Regions from separate parts of the Deinococcus actinosclerus genome, predicted to be linked through region 2. Evidence: riboswitches for the same ligand, from Rfam matches in the RefSeq annotation. Region 2 holds a riboswitch; each other region holds the start of a gene.
What was found. Region 2 has a riboswitch for cyclic di-GMP ahead of AUC44_RS07020 (glycosyltransferase family 2 protein). Riboswitches for the same ligand answer to the same signal wherever they lie in the genome.

Region 1 (5,620 bases), 1.3 Mb from region 2:
GGCCAGTTCGCGGGCGGCCTGACCACCACGGCGGGCGGCTGGACGACCGCCAGCGCGCAGGTCGTCAACCAGAGCGGCAAGGACAGGCCGCTGGCGCGCATCCTGCTCGACACCACCGACTTCGGGGTGCAGGGCGTGATTCCCGCCAGTGCCGAAGCGGTGCGGGCGACGGCCTGCCACCCCGAGACCGGCGCCTACCTGGGCCGCTGGCTGACCCGTGTGGACCTGCTCGAACCGTTCGGGTTCCTGACCGACAGCCAGCTCGCCAGTCATCTGGAGCAGGCGGGGCGCTACCTGGGCGACGAGTGCGCGCAGGTCACGCTGGCCGGGGGCCTGAAGGCGGTGCTGAACCAGGAGGATCCGCTGGCCGGGCTGGCGACCACGGTCTCGTACCAGCGGGTCACGGACCGCGCCGCGGCCGACGCGCACCTGCCCGAGTACGCCCGCAGTGTGAACGACGCCCTGGAGGGCCTGCGCGGCACCGTGAAGTCCCTGGCGACGTCCGGCATGGACGCCCTGATGGACGGCGCGATGGCCGACAGGGACACCCAGGCCCTGATGCTGGGCGCGGGCCTGGCCGGGGCCAGCCAGGGGCTGGACGAGTCGCTGGCCGGGCTGAAGATGGTGTACGCCTTCCGGGGCGACTACCTGATCACCGCCTTCAGCCAGGAGGCGCTGGACGCCGCGCTGGCCGAGGGGCCGGTGCTGGCCGACGACGCGGGCTTCCGCGCGGCGGGCCTGACCATGCAGGGCTCGGCGGGCTGGTCGTACCAGCCGGACCCGGCGGACCTGACCGCTCAGGACCTCGCCGGGACGCTGCCCAGGGAACTGAGCGGCGACAAGGCCATGAGCGGCATGCTGGGCGGTGCCCTGACGGCCGGGGCGGACCTCATCAACCGATTTGACGGAACGACCTCACAGCGCTCCGTTTCGGGGAATGTCATTATCGGCAAGGCGAGCGTGCGCTACCGCTGGTGACCCCCCGGGGGCTGCCGCGGTGCCGCGCAGAGCTGAGCCATGAAACGCGTCCGGAGAGGCGCGAATGGAGGAAGCATGATCAGGAAAGAACGGGCCATCCTGGCTCTGGAAGACGGCACCGTGTACCGCGGGTACGCGTTCGGGCACCGCGGCGAGACCGTGGGCGAGGTGGTGTTCAACACCTCCATGACCGGATACCAGGAGATCATGACCGATCCCTCGTACAACGGGCAGATCGTGACCATCACGTACCCGCACGTCGGGAACTACGGCGTGGCGATCTACGACATGGAGAGCAACAAGCCCTACGTGCGCGGCTTCATCAGCCGCGAGTTCAGCGGCGAGTACTCCAACCACCGCGCGCAGCAGTCCCTCGAAGCGTTCATGCAGCAGTACGGCGTGGTGTCCATCCAGGGCATCGACACGCGCGCGCTGGTGCGGCGCCTGCGCACGGGCGGCGTGGTCAAGGGCGTCATCGCGCACCGCAGCTACACGCACCCGGAAGATCCGTACGGCGAGTTCACTCCCGCCGAGGAAGCCGTGTACGTGGGGCGCGCCCGTGACCACCAGGACATCGACGGGCACGACATGACCAGGGAGGTCACGACCGCGCTGCCCTACGCGTTCCCCACCCTGCGCCACGGCAAGCGCGTGGTCCTGATGGACTTCGGGATCAAGCACACCATCATCGAGCGGCTGGCCGAGGTCGGTATCGAGCCCATCGTGGTGCCCGCCCACACCACCCCCGCGCAGATCATGGCGCTGCAACCGCACGGGCTGTTCCTGAGTAACGGCCCCGGCGACCCGGCCCCGCTGGAGTACGCCCACAAGACCGCCTGGGAACTCATGGGACTGCTGCCCACCTTCGGCATCTGCCTGGGCCATCAGATCCTGGGCCTCGCGGCGGGCGGGAAGACCTTCAAGATGAAGTTCGGCCACCGGGGCGGCAACCAGCCCGTGAAGAATCTCTTAACGGGCAATGTGGAGATCACCAGCCAGAACCACGGGTACGCGGTGGACATCGACTCGATCCCCAACGGGGCCTTCGTGCCGACCCACGTGAACCTGAACGACGGCACCCTTGAGGGCATGGCGCACAGCCGCTACCCGGTGTTTTCCGTGCAGTACCACCCGGAGGCCAGTCCCGGCCCGCACGACAGCCGCTACCTGTTCGACCGCTTCATCGAGGAGATCGACGCCTTCGATGGGGGGAACGGTACCCCCATCGTGAAGGCCAGCGCGGGACGTCTGGGGGTTTGACAAACCTGGAGCCGGACCAGATGATGGGCGAGATACGTTTAGGTGAGAAACTTCATATTGAACGCGCGGTCAGTGATAAGCGTGTAAGACTCATGAAGTGAGACCAGTATCCTCGGGGATGTGCCCCGGGCCAACAGCTGTTCCGGAGCAATGAATCATCTGGCGCACACGGGCGCCTCAGCCAGATGAGGAGCGAGTGGCGCGACCGACAGAACGGTGGGAGCAATCCCCCCAGCTGTCGGTCAATTTTTTTTTTCCTGGAGGTGCCCCGACGTGAACCGCCTGCTCATCCCCTTCCTGCTCCTGACGGCCGCCGCCGCGCAGCCGGCTGCCCCGCAGAACGTGACCTTCACGCTCACGCAGGATCTGGTCAAGCGCAGCGTGGACGGCAGCGGACAGACCACGGAGACGATCATCGACGCGCCCAAGACCGTCCTGCCCGGCGACATCCTGCGCGAGGAGGTCACGCTGCGAAACGTCTCCGGCCGCCGACTGGGCGCACTCAGCGTCAATGTCCCGGTGCCTCGCGGCACCGAATTCAGTGTGCTGACCACGCCCGCCACCGACCGCTGGACGGTCACGTTCTCCGCCGACAGTGGCCAGACCTTCAGCGCGCAGCCCAGGCGCACCGTCACCACCACCGAGAACGGGCAGCGCGTCACCCGACAGGTGCCCGCCCCCACGAGCAGCTACACCAACGTCCGCTGGACGATCAGCCGCTTGAACCCGGACGAAACGCTGAAGTTCAGCTTCCGCGTGAAAGTCAAGTAACCCTGCCGACCAGCCCCCCCACGGAGGAAGCCCATGAACAGATCCCTGACCCTCACCGCCCTCATCGCCCTTGCGGCCGGCAGCGCCCACGCCGCCGGCACCGCCGCCGGCACGGTCATCACCAACACCGCCGAGATCGTCTTCACCCCCGAGGGCGGCACCACCTCCACCAAGGTGCCCTCCAACGACGTGACGACCACGGTGCTGCCGGTGCCCAGCTTCACCATCACCCCGAACGACGAGGGCGCCGCCGGGCCGACCTTCCCCACCCAGAACGCCACCCTGCAGCGCACCCTGGTGCCCGGCAGCACCGCCGTGTTCCTATACACCCTGACGAACACCGGCAACGTGCCGAACGAGAGCTACGCCCTGACCAGCCTGACCAGCGGCGCCGCCGGGGCGCCCGCCCCCAGCGACGTGCGCTACTACCCCAAGGCGGCTGACAGCAACAGCGACAACACCCTCGACGCCGCCGAGATCGCCGCGGCCACGCCCATCACCACCATCGGCGGCGTCAACCAGGATCAGAAGAAGGACTTCTTCCAGGTGTACACCGTGCCCGCTACCGCCACCAACGGCCAGCAGCTCGGGGCCGACCCGGTCGGTACGCGCCTGCCCAACAGCGGCGCCGGTCTGGAACCCGCCGCGCCCTACACGCAGCCCACCGACAACGACAACTACAACACCGTCACCGTGGACCGCAAGGACGCCACCCTGATCGGGCCCAAGGACGACGCCGACGGCAACGGCACCCCCACCACGCCCCCCTACGCCAGCTCCGAGGGCGTGACCATCACCCCCAGCGCCAGCGACACCCAGACCGCGCAGGCCACCGCCACCACCACGGCCGTGACCTTCACGAACACCGTGCAGAACACCGGCAACCGGCCCGACGTGTTCGACATCACGGCGGCGCTGACCGGCTTCCCCAGCGGCGCGACCGTCACGCTGCTCAAGCCTGACGGCACCCCCCTGACCGACACCGACGGCGACAGCGTCCCCGACGTGGGCAGCCTCGCCCCGGGTCAGACCGCCAACGTCCTAGTGCGCGTGACCTTCCCGGCCGGCGGCCTGCCCAGCGGCACGCCCACCGCGACCGTGACCAGCACGAGCAGCAACGACCCCACCAAGAAAGACGACACCCGCGACCTCGTGAACCTGCCGGGCCTGTCCTTCGGGAATCCCACCCCCACCCTCGGCGGCGACCCCACGATCCCCGGCACGCCCGAGGCGGGCACGCCCGGCAGCCCCACCAGCCCGATCATTCCGCCCTCGACCTGCACCACGGCCTCCCCGACGATCCGCTCTACGGTGGCCCTGGAGATCGCCAACCTGGGCAGCGCCCCCGACACCTTCGACGTGAGCGGCACGGCGACCATCAAGGTCACCACGGGCCCCGACGTGCCTGCACCCGTCCGGTACTTCATCGACACGAACGGCAACAAGGCCCTGGACAGCGGTGAGCCCGCGCTGACCGACACCAACGGCAACGGCACCGCCGACACCGGCCTGCTGGCCCCCGGCGCGGAGCTGAAACTGATCGCCGCCGTGGACGTGCCCTGCGCCGCCGCCGCGCAGACCATCACCCTCAAGCAGACCGCCAAGTCCCCCACGACCGGCGTGGAGGTCAAGGACACCAACGACACCATCCTGGTCGGCAAGACCGACGTTGCCAAGCCCACCAAGACCGTGGACAAGGCCACCGCCAAACCCGGCGACACGCTGACCTACACCATCATCGGGAAGAACACCAGCAACGCCAACGTCACCAAGGCGTTCATCAAGGACGCCCTGCCGGCCAACACCAGCTTCGTGAGCTTCAGCGCCACGAGCACCGCGACCGGCACCATCCTGTACTCCACCAACGGCACCAGCTGGAGCGCGGCCGCCGTCACCACGCTCGCCGACGGCGACACCGTGTACGCCGGCGTGGACACCAACGGCAACGGCACCATCGACACCGGCGACCTCCTGGCCCCCGGGCAGACCATCACCGGCACCTTCAAGGTCACCGTCAAGTAACCCCTCAGGCGCGCCCGCCCCGTTGTGCGGGCGCGCCCCACCGGGCAGGGGAGACCCCCAGCCGCACCCCTTTTCCTCCCCTGTCCGCCCACAACAGCAGAAACCGCTTCATTGCCCTGACCCCCGGGAGGCACCGTGCGAACCCCCCCACTCCTCACCTTCCTGGCCAGCCTGACCCTGGCGCTGAGCCCGCTGTCCGGCGCGGCCCACGCCGCCGGCACCCCCGCCGGCACCGTGATCCAGAACCAGGCCGAGCTGGAATTCACGCCCGAGGAGGGTGGTCCCCCCACCCGCCTGCCCACCCCGCCCGTGACGACCACCGTGCAGGCCCTATGTGCGGTGAGCGCGCTGCCCAACGGCAGCGTGGCCCAGCCCGGGCAGAGCGCGGCCCTGCTGCCCGGCGAGGCGACCACCTTCCGGTACGTGGTCACGAACAGCGGCAACGCGACCAACACCCTCGCCCTGACGGTGGTGCCCGACGCCGCCTCGCAGTTCACGCCCGGCGACCTGAGCGTGCACCGGGACGCGAACGGCAACGGCCAGATCGACCCGGACGAACCGGCCCTGACCAGCCTGACCCTGGACGCCG
Region 2 (5,620 bases):
CGAAATTCACGCCGGTCGGCAGCGCGCCGGCGTCCTTGCTGCTCAGCGTGTTCCACACGGCGGCGTTCAGGGTCCTGGGGCGGTTGCCCTCGATTTCCAGGTCGATCTCGGTGGCGCTGTTGTCCACGTAGCTGAACGCCCCGCTGACGTTGCCGCTGAGCACCTTGCCGCTCCTGCTGGGGCTGGCGCTGGTGCTCGCCGCGCGGAACCGGTAGGTGTAGCGGCCGAACCCGAAGGTCTGGGCGCTCTTCACCTCGGCGGCGCGGGCGCACAGGCCGGCCGCGCAGGTCTGCACGTTCAGGGTGAGCAGCAGGTGGCCGCCCCTTACGCTGACCAGGGCCGGGTCGAAGGTGCCGGTCAGGCCGGGCTGCTGCCAGAAGCCACCCCAGCTGGACTTGATCCAGCGCGCGCCGTCGAGCGTGTCGAAGGTCTCGCTCCAGGTGACGCTGGCAGGGTTCAGGGTGACGCCGGTGGCCTCGGGTCTGGAGAGCCCGCTGCAGGCGACGAGGCTCAGGCCGAGCAGGGCGGTGCAGACGGTTCGTGCGGTGATCATGGTGGTTCTCCCTCTGGTGGCCCGGCGGACCCAGGGGGTTCCGTGGCTTTGCGTCCCCGTCTTGCGGCGGGTTTGCCCTGAGCATCGGGATGCTCGACTGCACTGTGAGTTTCTCCTGAATTCTCCTTCAAACGTCTTACATGAATGCCGCTGCGGGCTGGACAGGACAGTCTGCACACCTGTCCTGGGGTGCGCCGCCCAAGGAACAGGGGCGGATCAGCGGCGCGTGCGGACGCAGCGGCGGAACGCGTCCAGTGCCGCCTGGCTGGTCGTCAGGCGCCAGTCCACCCGGCCGTCTTTGAGGTGAAACCAGAAGGCCCGGCGGATCTGCCCGAAGCCCGGCAGCGCGGCGCACATCTCGCGGATCCAGGCGGCCTTGCTGCCCCCCTGCTCCACGCTCGCCAGTTCGCCCAGCTGCACGGGTTTGGTGCCCGCCACGCGCTTGAGTTCACGGTACGACGGGGCGAAGGTGTCCCGGAAACTCAGCCAGCGGTTCCAGGGGTTGGTGCTGCCCCAGTTGTAGCCGTCCAGGCCGACCTCGTGCACCCACTCGCCGCCCGGGTACAGCGCGCGGTACGAGCTGGGCATGCCGGGGTAGAGGATGTTGGGCGTCCAGACCCAGCGGACCGGGGCCCCCTCGGCGCGGAAGACGTTCACGATCCGCCGCCAGGCGCGCACGAAATCGGCCGGGGTGTTGCGGGCGGAGAGCTGGTACGCGCCCCAGTTGCCGTTCATCTCGGGCGCGAACGTGATCCGCAGGGGCACGCCTTCACGGCGGACATCGCGGGCGAACTGCCGCAGGTACGCGTCGTGCCGCCCGGCGGCAATCTCCCGGTACGGCACGCCGCGCACGCCGGCCGACGTGCGCGTCCGGGGCTGCCAGGACAGCTCCAGTTCGCGGTTCAGGCCGGTCAGGGTGCGGGCGTAGGCGCGGTTGTAGGGGGCGTCCCAGTCCTGAAACCAGCGGATGGCCCGGAAGGTGCAGCCCGCCTTGCGTTCCACGGCCTGCAACACGGCGGGGCTGTCCACGGTGAGCCCGAAGATCCCGCAGCTGGCCGCGCTGGCGTGGGAGCCGCTCCAGAGACTGCCCAGGAGGACGGTCAGCAGCAGGCGTCTCATGGGCGGCGCACTCGCCGGGGCGCCGGACCGGGGGGGACAGGGGTGGACGGGCACTGGGGAGTCGACATGCTGGCTGGATGATGGCAGCGTTCCGGCCGGCGCGCTGCGGTGCCCCCGGTCCGGCCCCCCTTCCCTGTAGAACAGCTAAACGTTAAACGACTGCGCGATAGAGCAGTTGTTCACAGTGCGTCAGCGTATGACGCCTAGCCTGTGACGGACAGGGCGCGCCCGGATGACTCCATCCTACGCCCCTGCATGCCGGGAGGCGCCGATTCCCGTTTTTGATCCGGTCACCTTACGGAACGGGAGGAGCCAGTGGTGAGACCGCCCCGACGGAGGCCTCACCATGTCCAATCCAGTCTTCCTGCCGTCCACCCTGCTCGGGTGGGTGCTGCTCATCGTCGTCAGCCTGCTCCTCGTCAAGGCCGTCCTCACCGTCACCCTGGCACTGGCGCACGCCCGCACCCAGCGCCGCCGCGCCCGGCGCCTCGACCGCCTCCCGGTGCCCGGGGCCAGTGTCATGATCGCCGCCTACAACGAGGAGGTCGGCATCGCCGACACCCTGCGCTCCGTGCTGGGGCAGCGCGGCCTGGAGGTGCAGGTCATCGTGGTGGACGACGGCTCGACCGACCGCACCGCCCAGATCGCCGCCGAATTCGCCGCGCAGGACCCCCGCGTGCTCGTGCTGCGTCAACCCAACGGCGGGAAGGTCAGCGCCCTGAACCTCGCGGCCGATCACCTGCGCCACCCGGTGGCGGTCAGCGTGGACGCCGACTCGGCCCTGGCCCCCGGCACCCTGGCGGCGCTGGCCCGGCACTTCCACGACCCGCAGGTGGGCGCCGTGGCCGGCGACGTGCGCGTCGCGGGTCCGGTCACGTCCCTCACGCAGATGCAGAACCTCGAATACAGCGTCGGGCAGCAGATGGAAAAGCGCGCCCAGGACATGCTGGGCGCCGTGAGTGTCGTGCCGGGCGCCGCCGGGGCGTTCCGCAGCGAGCTGATCCGGCGCCTGCGCTACAGCCACGACACCATCACCGAGGACATGGATCTGACCGTCGCCATCGCCGCCGCCGGGTACGACGTGCGCTTCGAGCCGGCCGCCCTGAGCTTCACGGAACCCCCGGTCGACCTGCGCAACCTGTGGCGCCAGCGTCTGCGCTGGATGTACGGCAGCTTCCAGGTGATGGGCAAGTACCGCCACCTGCTCCTGAGCCGCCAGGGCGGCCGCCTGGGCTGGCTGACCCTGCCTTACGTGCTCCTCTACGGCCTGACCCTGGGCGGCGCGGGCCCGCTGTTCGACGTGGCAGCCCTCGCGCTCCTGACGCACCACGCCGCTGACGCGCTGCGGCCCCTGCTGCTGAACCTCGGGACGGAGGTGGCCGTGGCCGCCGCCGCGCTGCTCCTCGGGCGGCAGTCCCTGCGGCCCCTGCTGATCACGCCCACGCAGCGCCTGTTCCTGCGGCCCTTCGTGTCGCTGGTCCTGGTGATGACCTGCGTGACCTTCCTGCGCCGCCGCAACGTGCAGTGGAACAAGCTGCCCCGCGTGGGCCTGCACCTGCCCGGCGCCCCCCGCCCCGGCGCCCAGCGGCAGTCCGGCCGCGCGCCCCAGGCGGGTGACTGATGCGCCGCGCGCTGTGGGCCCTGCTGGGCGGCGGCGTGCTCGCGTCCGCCGTGCCCGCTGCGCCCGCGCCGGAGGTCCTCGCCCAGCGTACCGTCACGCAGGCGGCCCGCACCCTCGCCGGGCAGGCGGCGGGAGAGGTCCACGCCACCGTGCAGCTCGTCCGGCAGGGGGACGTCCTGCAGGCCCGCGCCAGCCTGACGGGGACCCTGACCGGGCCCGCCGTGGCCAACGGCACCCTGCGCCTCGTGGACGGGGACGGCCAGGAACTGACCCGCAGCAACCCGCGTCAGCTCGCCCCGCTGCGCGCCGGGCAGCCGGCTGAACTCGTCACCCCGACCACCAGGGCCACCGGCGAGGCGCCGTGTGTGGAGGCTCAGCTCACCGTCTGGAGTGGGGCCCAGGCACCCGGACAGGACGCGGCGGCTCCGCGTGGGCCGGAGCTTCGCCCCACGGTGTTCGCGCTGCGCCTCTGTCCGCCCTGAGCGCCTGTCGGCCCCAGGTGGTCCGGCCCGGGCGACGGGGCCCGGCACCGGTGGCCCGCGCGAGGCCGGCGCTGAGCCTCCCCTCAGGCCGACCCATTCACGTCCGGGTGAGCTTCAGCGCTCCCAGGGCCACGCGCCCGGCGCGGCGGCCACACCCAGGGCGCGCGGGCCGACGTGGACACTCAGGACCGGGTTCACACCGGTCCGGTCGGCCCACACGATCGGGTGACGCGCCGCGAGCTGAGAGAGGGCCGCGTCGGCGTCCTCGGGATGATCGCCGAACAGCAGGCCCACCCGCAGCGGCGTGCCTTCACCGAAACGGCGGGTGACCTGCTCGGTCAGCGCCTGGATCGCGCCCTTGTACGAGCGGGCGCGCGCGGCGTTCGTGTACGTCCCGGCCGCCTTGTCCACCATCACGACCGGTTTGAGGTTCAGCAGGCCGCCGACCGCCGCCTGCACGCGCCCGATCCGGCCGCCCCGGCGCAGGTATTCCAGCGTCTCGATCGTGAAGTACAGTTCGGTCTCGGCGTGGACGGCGCGCAGCCACTCGCGGGCCTGCTCGGTACTCAGGCCGCGCTCGGCTGCCGTGACAGCGGCGTGCACCTGGAAGGCCATCGCGGCGCTGAGGGTACCGCTGTCGTGCAGCGTCACGCGCGGTGCTCCCGGCCCGGCCAGCAGCTGCCGCGCCTGATCGGCGGAGTTGTGGCTGCCGCTCAGGCCCGCGCTGGTCGTGACCGCCAGCACCTCGGCCGTGCCCGGGGTCTGCATGGCGCTCATCCAGTCCTGCGGGGTAGGCTGGGCGCTCGTGGGGTGGGTGGGGTTCGTCTGGAGCTGCCGGTACAGCTCCTCACGCGTGATGTCGGTCATGCGGTAGGAGGTGCTGCCGAAGTTCACGGCGAAGGGCGCGACCGGCACGTCGTTGCGCAGGGTGGGGTAGACGTCCAGGCCGCCGTCGGTGACGACGCCGAAGGTAGGGGCGCTCACCGCAGCTCCGTGCCGTTCATGGTCTCGATGAGTTTCAGGGCGGCGGTGTGGTCTTCCTGCGCGCCCACGGCGCGCTGCGCGCCGCGCAGCAGGGCCGCCACCTGCGCCAGTACCGGCGCGCTGCCCTGCACGCTCTGCGTGAGGTCCACGGCGATCCCGGCGTCCTTGGCGAGCAGGCCCAGCGCGAAGGTGGCGGGGAACTCGCGGGTCAGGACGCGCTGCGGGATCAGGTTCTCGCTGGCGTTGCTGCGGCCACTGCTGGCGTTGATGACGTCCAGCGCCGCGCCCAGGTTCACGCCCGCGCGGCCCAGCACGGCCAGTCCCTCGCCGGTGGCCCAGAGGGTCACGCCCAGCAGGGCGTTGTTCACGGCCTTCACCGCGAAGCCTGCGCCAGTGCCGCCCACGTGCACGACCTTGCCCGCGAAGGCCAGGTGGGGCCGCGCGGTCTCCAGCGCGGCGGCGTCGCCGCCCACCATGACGGTCAGGCGGCCCTGCTGCGCGCCGACCGTGCCGCCGCTGACCGGGGCGTCCAGGAAGGTGACGCCGCGCGCGGCCAGCTCGGCGGCCTGCCGCGTGGCGGCGTCCGGGTGCCCGCTGGTGCAGTCCACCCAGGTCGCGCCGGAGCGCAGGTGGGGGCGCATCCGGCCCATGACCTCGTCCACCTCGGCGCTGGTGGGCAGGCAGGTGAAGATCACGTCGGCCGCCGCCACCTCTTCCAGCGTGGCGGCTTGCGTGCCGTGCGCGCGGGCGTGCGCCTCGGCCTTGGCCGCCGTGCGGTTCCAGACCAGGACGCGGTGTCCGTGCGCGCGGGCGTGGGGGGCGAGGTGCGCGGCCATCGGGTCACCCATGGCGCCCAGGCCC
Region 3 (5,620 bases), 640 kb from region 2:
ACGGCGGCTCCATCAGCATCGGGCACCCCTACGGCATGAGCGGGGCGCGCTTGACCGGGCACGCCCTGCTGGAAGGCAAACGCCGCGGCGCGAAGCACGTCGTCGTGACCATGTGCATCGGCGGCGGCATGGGCGCGGCCGGTCTGTTCGAAGTGCTGTGACGGCGTTCAGGGCCGCGCCCTGAACCGGGTGGAACGAGAAGACACGAGAGGCGGTGGTGGGAAGTGGAGGGGGCAGGAGTGCCGTTCTCCCGTGACCGGAACCGGACACCATCGCCAGGGAAGGAGGAAGTGGGCCGTGGGTGTTGATCCTGCGGCCCGCTCTTTGCCTCAGATCATCAGGGCTGTCGGCTCGTCACAATCACTTAACATCAAACGAATTAAAGTGTGCGTATGACCACCACGCCCCTCACCCCGCACGGCCTGCACCACGTCACCGCCGTCACCGCGGACGCCCGCGGGAACCTCTGCTATTACACCCAGACCCTCGGCCTGCGCCTCGTGAAGAAGACCGTCAACCAGGACGACGTCACCGCCTACCACCTCTTCTATGCCGACCGCGACGGCACCCCCGGCAGCGACCTCACCTTCTTCCAGTGGGACGTGCCCCGCGAACAGCCCGGCAACCACAGCGTCAGCCGCACCAGCCTGCGCGTCCCGGAAGGCACCCTGAGCTGGTGGCAGGCCCACCTGACCGCCAGCGGCACCCCCGTCACCAGCGTCACCCGCCACGGCCGCGCCCACCTCGACTTCAGCGACCCCGAAGGCCAGCGCCTCAGTCTCGTCGAGGGCGGCCCGGCCGGCACCCCCTGGGAGGGCAGCCCCGTCCCGGCAGACAAACAGATCCTGGGCCTGGGCCCCAGCGAACTCACCCTCCCGAACCTGTTCCCCACCACCCGCGTCCTCGAACGCGCCTACCACCTCACGCCCGCCGGCACCTACCCCGACCCGGAACAGCCCAGCCGCACCATCCACGTATACGCCATGCAGGACGGCGGCCCACACGCCGAACTGCACCTGCGCATCGACCCGACCCTGCCCCCCGCCCGGCCCGGTGCGGGCGGCGTGCACCACATCGCCCTGCGCGTGCAGGACGACCAGTACCACGACTGGAACGCCCACCTGAGCAGCCTCGGCCTGCGCACCAGCGGCGAGGTCGACCGCCACTGGTTCCACAGCATCTACTACCGCGAACCGCAGGGCATCCTGATCGAACTCGCCACCGACGGGCCCGGCTTCGCCGTGGACGAGCACCCCGACCACCTGGGCGAAACCCTGGTGCTCGCCCCGTTCCTCGAACCGCACCGCGCGCAGATCGAGGCGGGCCTCACCCCGCTGACCTGAACGCATCACGAAACGCCGCCCCGGTCAATCGGGGCGGCGTCGTGTGCCTGACGGTTTACAGCGTGCAGTCGGCGACGGGAAGGGCCTGGACGCTCTGCACCACGTTGGAGACCGTGCCGTCCGAGGACTGCGCCTGCACGTCCACGAAGGTCGCGCCCTTGACCGTGAAGGTGTTCACGGGCGTCACGACAATCGCCTGGCTGCTCAGGCCCGTGCGGGTCATGCTCAGGGGCGCCGTGTTCGGGCCGACCACGAACTCGAAAGTCGAGGGCCGCGCGGAGTACAGGTCGCCCAGGTTGGAGGAGTACACGGTGCGCGTCGCGCCGGTGTCGCGGCCGACCAGACGCGCGCCGACCATGTTGATGGTGCCGTCCCAGGTCAGGTCGACGCTCAGGCGCGTGTTCAGGTTGTCGCAGATGATCGACGTGCCCCGGGGATACGTGACGCCCGTCGTCGTGTCCCGGTAATCCGTCGGCAGGGTGTACTGACTCTGATAGGCGCTGAGTTGAAGGTTCCGGACCGGATCGGACGGTTGCACCACGACCGTACCGCCGCAACTCGCCAGAAGACCCGTGAGACCCACTGCCGCCAGGACAATCTTTTTCATGCCTCTCACTCTGCCTGTCGAAACTGACGGTCTTGTGATGGTCACCTGAAGCCGCATGAACAATGAAGAAACCCCCCGGTCCACGGGGGGGTTCATGAAGGGCCGGTTTCAGCGCGTCAGGGGCTGAGCCGTGCCGCTGAGGGTGCAGCTGCTGTACACACTGATGTTGCCGATGTATGGCCCGAGATTTTTGCTGGTGATGGTGAAGGTGGAGCCGCTGGTCGTGGAGACCGTCAGGTTGGCGTAAAACTGCCCGACGTTGTTGGCATCATTGACGGTCACATCGCGGGGCGAGCGGAGTGTGGGGTTCACGATGATGCTGGCGGGCAGCAGGTCATTGGTGGCGGACTGGAAGTCAAAGATGGCCTGATAGTCGCCGGCACTGTTCTTGCGCAGATCGGAGGCGGCGATCGTCTGCGTTTTGGTCTGCCCAGTACGGACGCCGACGAGGCTCACGTCCACTGTCGACAGGTTGCCGGCGGCACTGAAGGTCACGACGACCTGCGTATTCGTGGCACGGCCATCGGTCGGGTTGGTGATCCGGTCGCATCCCACGTATTTGGTGGGATTCGAGCCGGCTACTTTGTATTCGGTCGTGACCGAGCGCATCACGGCGTTCGTGCCGTCTGGTGCGCCGCCGAATGAACCGCATCCCGCCAGGAGGCCTGTGAGCCCGCCTGCTGCCAGCATCAGTTTCTTCATGACTCTCACTGTGTGGGGTGCGTGCGGCCCCCGGGTGACAGCGGCTTCATGTGATGTGGAGGATTTCTTGGGGTTCAAATGATGCGGTACTCACTGTTGACCCTGTGACTACCTCATGTTCGCCTGGTGTAAGGGGAGTGTAAATTCACTTTGATACATTACTCATACTTCGTACAGAACTCGTTCTGGCGGAGAGATGCGATGATCCCCGTACTGTATCCGGGCACCTGGTACGTGGTGAGCAAGTGGTGCGACCGGCTTTTCGTCACGCTGCCGTTCCCTGTGAACGGAGCCTATTCCCTGACTTGGATGGCCTGTGGCCGTCCAGAGGAGTTCTGATGCGTTCACTGACTGCTGTTGCTCTGCTCGCCGCGCTGTCCTTCGGCCCCGCCTTCGCCGCCGCCTCCACCCCGGTGGATTACGACACCGCCACCGTGCTCGGCGAGACTGCCGATGTCGGCACCTTCGGTCAAGCGCTCTCGTTCAACGTGGCCGCCGGCAGCGTTGACCTGAGCGTCATGAAGCCCGGCGAGACGTACACCGTGACCATTCCCGTGGTGAACACCACGGACCGTGACATCACCGTGTCCCTCGAAAACGTCGCGCTCACGAGCGGCAGTGATTCCGTGGCGTCCACGGTGGTCAGTGACGACGTGACCATCACGCCCGGCGGGACGCAGAACCTGACCATCAAGGTCACCACGAGCGCGGCGGCTGATGTGGTGGCGGGCAGCAAGATCACGCTCAAGTACGACGTCCTGGGCGTCAGCAGCTACTGATCGACGGGTGTCAGGGGGCCTGAGTCGGGTCCGCCGGCCCCCTGACAACTGAGGTGGAGCCGCAGGGGCGCAGGGTGACGTTCGGTCATCCCGCGCCTCTCTGGTATTCGGCCCGGTACGGGCAGGGAGTGAGACATGGGGAAGCGGAGACAGAGCCGGCGTGGGCTGGCCGTGACGCTGGGAGCGCTGCTGTCGCTTCACGGCGTGGGGGGCGCGCAGATCATGGCGCCGCAGGTGACGATCACGCCGGGGCAGGTGCCGTCGGTGGCGGTCGCGCAGGAGGTGCTGGTGCAGCCGGCGCGGGTCGAGGCGCGTCTGGGGGTGGGGTTCAGCACCGCGACCCTGACCTTCTCGCTGCTCAGCCCGGTGTCGACCGAGGTGTTTCTGCGCAGCCCGGACGCCCGGCTGGTGGTGCGGGGCGAACCCGGCAGCCCGGTCCGGTTGACGGCGTTCACGGCGCAGACGGTCAGCGTGCTGGCCCTGGCCGCCCACACCGGCGCTCTGGAGGTGCTGAACCGGGAGGGCCGCGTGATCGGGCACGTGCCGTACGTGGTCGGTGAGGCCAAGCAGGTGAATCAGGGACTGTCCCTGAACTACTCGCCCAGCAGTGACCGCCTGGGCCTGAGTTACGCCCTCAGCGGGGTGCAGCAGTCCATCTTCGATCCGCGCTGGTCGGCGGGCGTAAACCTCAGCGTGAATACCGGGACCGGGAAGGTCACCGGTGGCGTGAGCCTGAACGTGTCGTGGTGAGTCCCGGCGCGCTGCGGCGCCCCGCCCTGAAGGCGACGTGCGGGTGGCCGTGGGCCTGAGCTGAGGGGCGCTGGGACGCTGGCCGATCCACCACGGCGCTGAAGGTGGCCCTCAGAAGCCCAGCGCGCGCTGGGCCAGCCACACACCGCCGGTCGCGGTGATCAGCGTGGCGGCGACCCGCAGGCTGGTCCGGGTGACGTGCGGGCGGGCGGCGCGGCGCAGCAGGTGCAGCGCGGCGCCGGCGGCGAGCAGGATGCACAGCTGCCCGAGTTCCACGCCGACGTTGAAGGCCGCGAGCGACCACGCCACCGCCTGTGGCGGGAGGGTCTGTTCGCGCAGCACGCTGGCGAAGCCGAACCCGTGGATCAGGCCGAACCCGAAGGCCAGTGCGGCGCGCGGGTCGCGGGTCGCCCCGATGCCCTCGGGGGCCGCGCGGCGCAGGATGCGCAGGTCGTGCAGGCCGACCACGACGATGCTCAGGGCAATCACGCTCTCCACCAGCCGGCTGGGAAGCTGCACGACGTTTAGCGTGGCGAGGGCCAGCGTGACGCTGTGCGCGGCGGTGAACGCCGTGATGATCCTGACCTGCGTGCGGGGGCGGCCGCCGAGCAGCACGAGCGCCAGCACGAACAGGATGTGATCCGGGCCGATGAAGATGTGCCGCACCCCTTCGCGGATGAAGGTCAGGACGACCGCCGTGGTGGCCTCGCGCGGGGCATCCAGCGCGGCGGTGGTCTGGGTGCGGTCCAGGGCGTACTGCCCGGCGAGGCTCTGGCCGCGGTACAGGTTCAGGAAGGTCTTGTGCAGGGTGTCGTCGGGGAAGAGGTTGCTCTGCACGGTGACGGCGCCGCGCGCGGCGGGGGCGGTCAGGATGACCGTGACGTTCTCCCCGGCGGCGCGGGCAGCGGTGACGGTCAGGGGGAGGCTCCGCGTGCCGGCCCGGATGTGCAGCCGCGCAGTCACCAGCCGCGCGAGGGCCTGCGTGACGGGCGACGACAGGGGCGCTGCCTGGAGGCTGGCGGTGGTCGTCCCGGCGGGCAGCGCTCCTGGGTCGTGCGTGAGGGCGGCGCTGGGCAGCGTGACGGTCAGCTGCGTGGCGTTCAGGTTCAGGCGCACGTCCACCTGACTGAACGTGAGGCTGTGCGCGCCCGCCGCGCCGCTCAGCGCCAGCAGGGTCACGAGCAGGCAGCGCAGACCCAGCTGGCGCAGGGCGCCCCTCATGACCGCCCGGTCGTGAACTGCACGGTCAGGCGGGTCAGGTCGGCGCTGCGGGTCTGCCCGGTCACCCGGTCGGTCAGGGTGCCGCCGGGCTTCAGGAAGATGTTCGCCACCCGCTGCGTCTTCGCGGGCGCGTAGGAGTTCGTGTAGCTGAGGGTATGTACTCCGCTGCGCTGCGTTCGGGGAGCGGTGGCAAAGATCTTGAGGGTGTCACTGCCCAG

Region 1: it holds a riboswitch for cyclic di-GMP, as region 2 does, so the genes downstream of both, AUC44_RS00885 (hypothetical protein) here and AUC44_RS07020 (glycosyltransferase family 2 protein) in region 2, are expected to answer to the same signal.
Region 3: it holds a riboswitch for cyclic di-GMP, as region 2 does, so the genes downstream of both, AUC44_RS10080 (hypothetical protein) here and AUC44_RS07020 (glycosyltransferase family 2 protein) in region 2, are expected to answer to the same signal.

What each region holds. Positions count from the first base shown of each region.
Region 1 covers NZ_CP013910.1:170,924-176,543, forward strand. The annotation lists gene AUC44_RS00875 (hypothetical protein) at 1-978, shown strand, start outside; gene carA (glutamine-hydrolyzing carbamoyl-phosphate synthase small subunit) at 1,054-2,238, shown strand; cyclic di-GMP riboswitch class II at 2,373-2,458, shown strand; gene AUC44_RS00885 (hypothetical protein) at 2,512-3,009, shown strand; gene AUC44_RS17160 (DUF11 domain-containing protein) at 3,043-5,031, shown strand; gene AUC44_RS00895 (DUF7933 domain-containing protein) at 5,167-5,620, shown strand, end outside.
Region 2 covers NZ_CP013910.1:1,441,769-1,447,388, forward strand. The annotation lists gene AUC44_RS07010 (glycoside hydrolase family 16 protein) at 1-553, opposite strand, end outside; cyclic di-GMP riboswitch class I at 566-640, opposite strand; gene AUC44_RS07015 (glycoside hydrolase family 26 protein) at 770-1,672, opposite strand; cyclic di-GMP riboswitch class II at 1,925-2,011, shown strand; gene AUC44_RS07020 (glycosyltransferase family 2 protein) at 2,019-3,293, shown strand; gene AUC44_RS07025 (hypothetical protein) at 3,293-3,775, shown strand; gene AUC44_RS07030 (DegV family protein) at 3,890-4,759, opposite strand; gene AUC44_RS07035 (NAD(P)-dependent oxidoreductase) at 4,756-5,620, opposite strand, start outside.
Region 3 covers NZ_CP013910.1:2,081,457-2,087,076, reverse strand. The annotation lists gene AUC44_RS10100 (acetyl-CoA C-acyltransferase) at 1-161, shown strand, start outside; gene AUC44_RS10095 (ring-cleaving dioxygenase) at 393-1,343, shown strand; gene AUC44_RS10090 (hypothetical protein) at 1,399-1,950, opposite strand; gene AUC44_RS10085 (hypothetical protein) at 2,059-2,652, opposite strand; cyclic di-GMP riboswitch class II at 2,838-2,921, shown strand; gene AUC44_RS10080 (hypothetical protein) at 2,991-3,431, shown strand; gene AUC44_RS10075 (hypothetical protein) at 3,567-4,181, shown strand; gene AUC44_RS10070 (HupE/UreJ family protein) at 4,293-5,402, opposite strand; gene AUC44_RS10065 (hypothetical protein) at 5,399-5,620, opposite strand, start outside.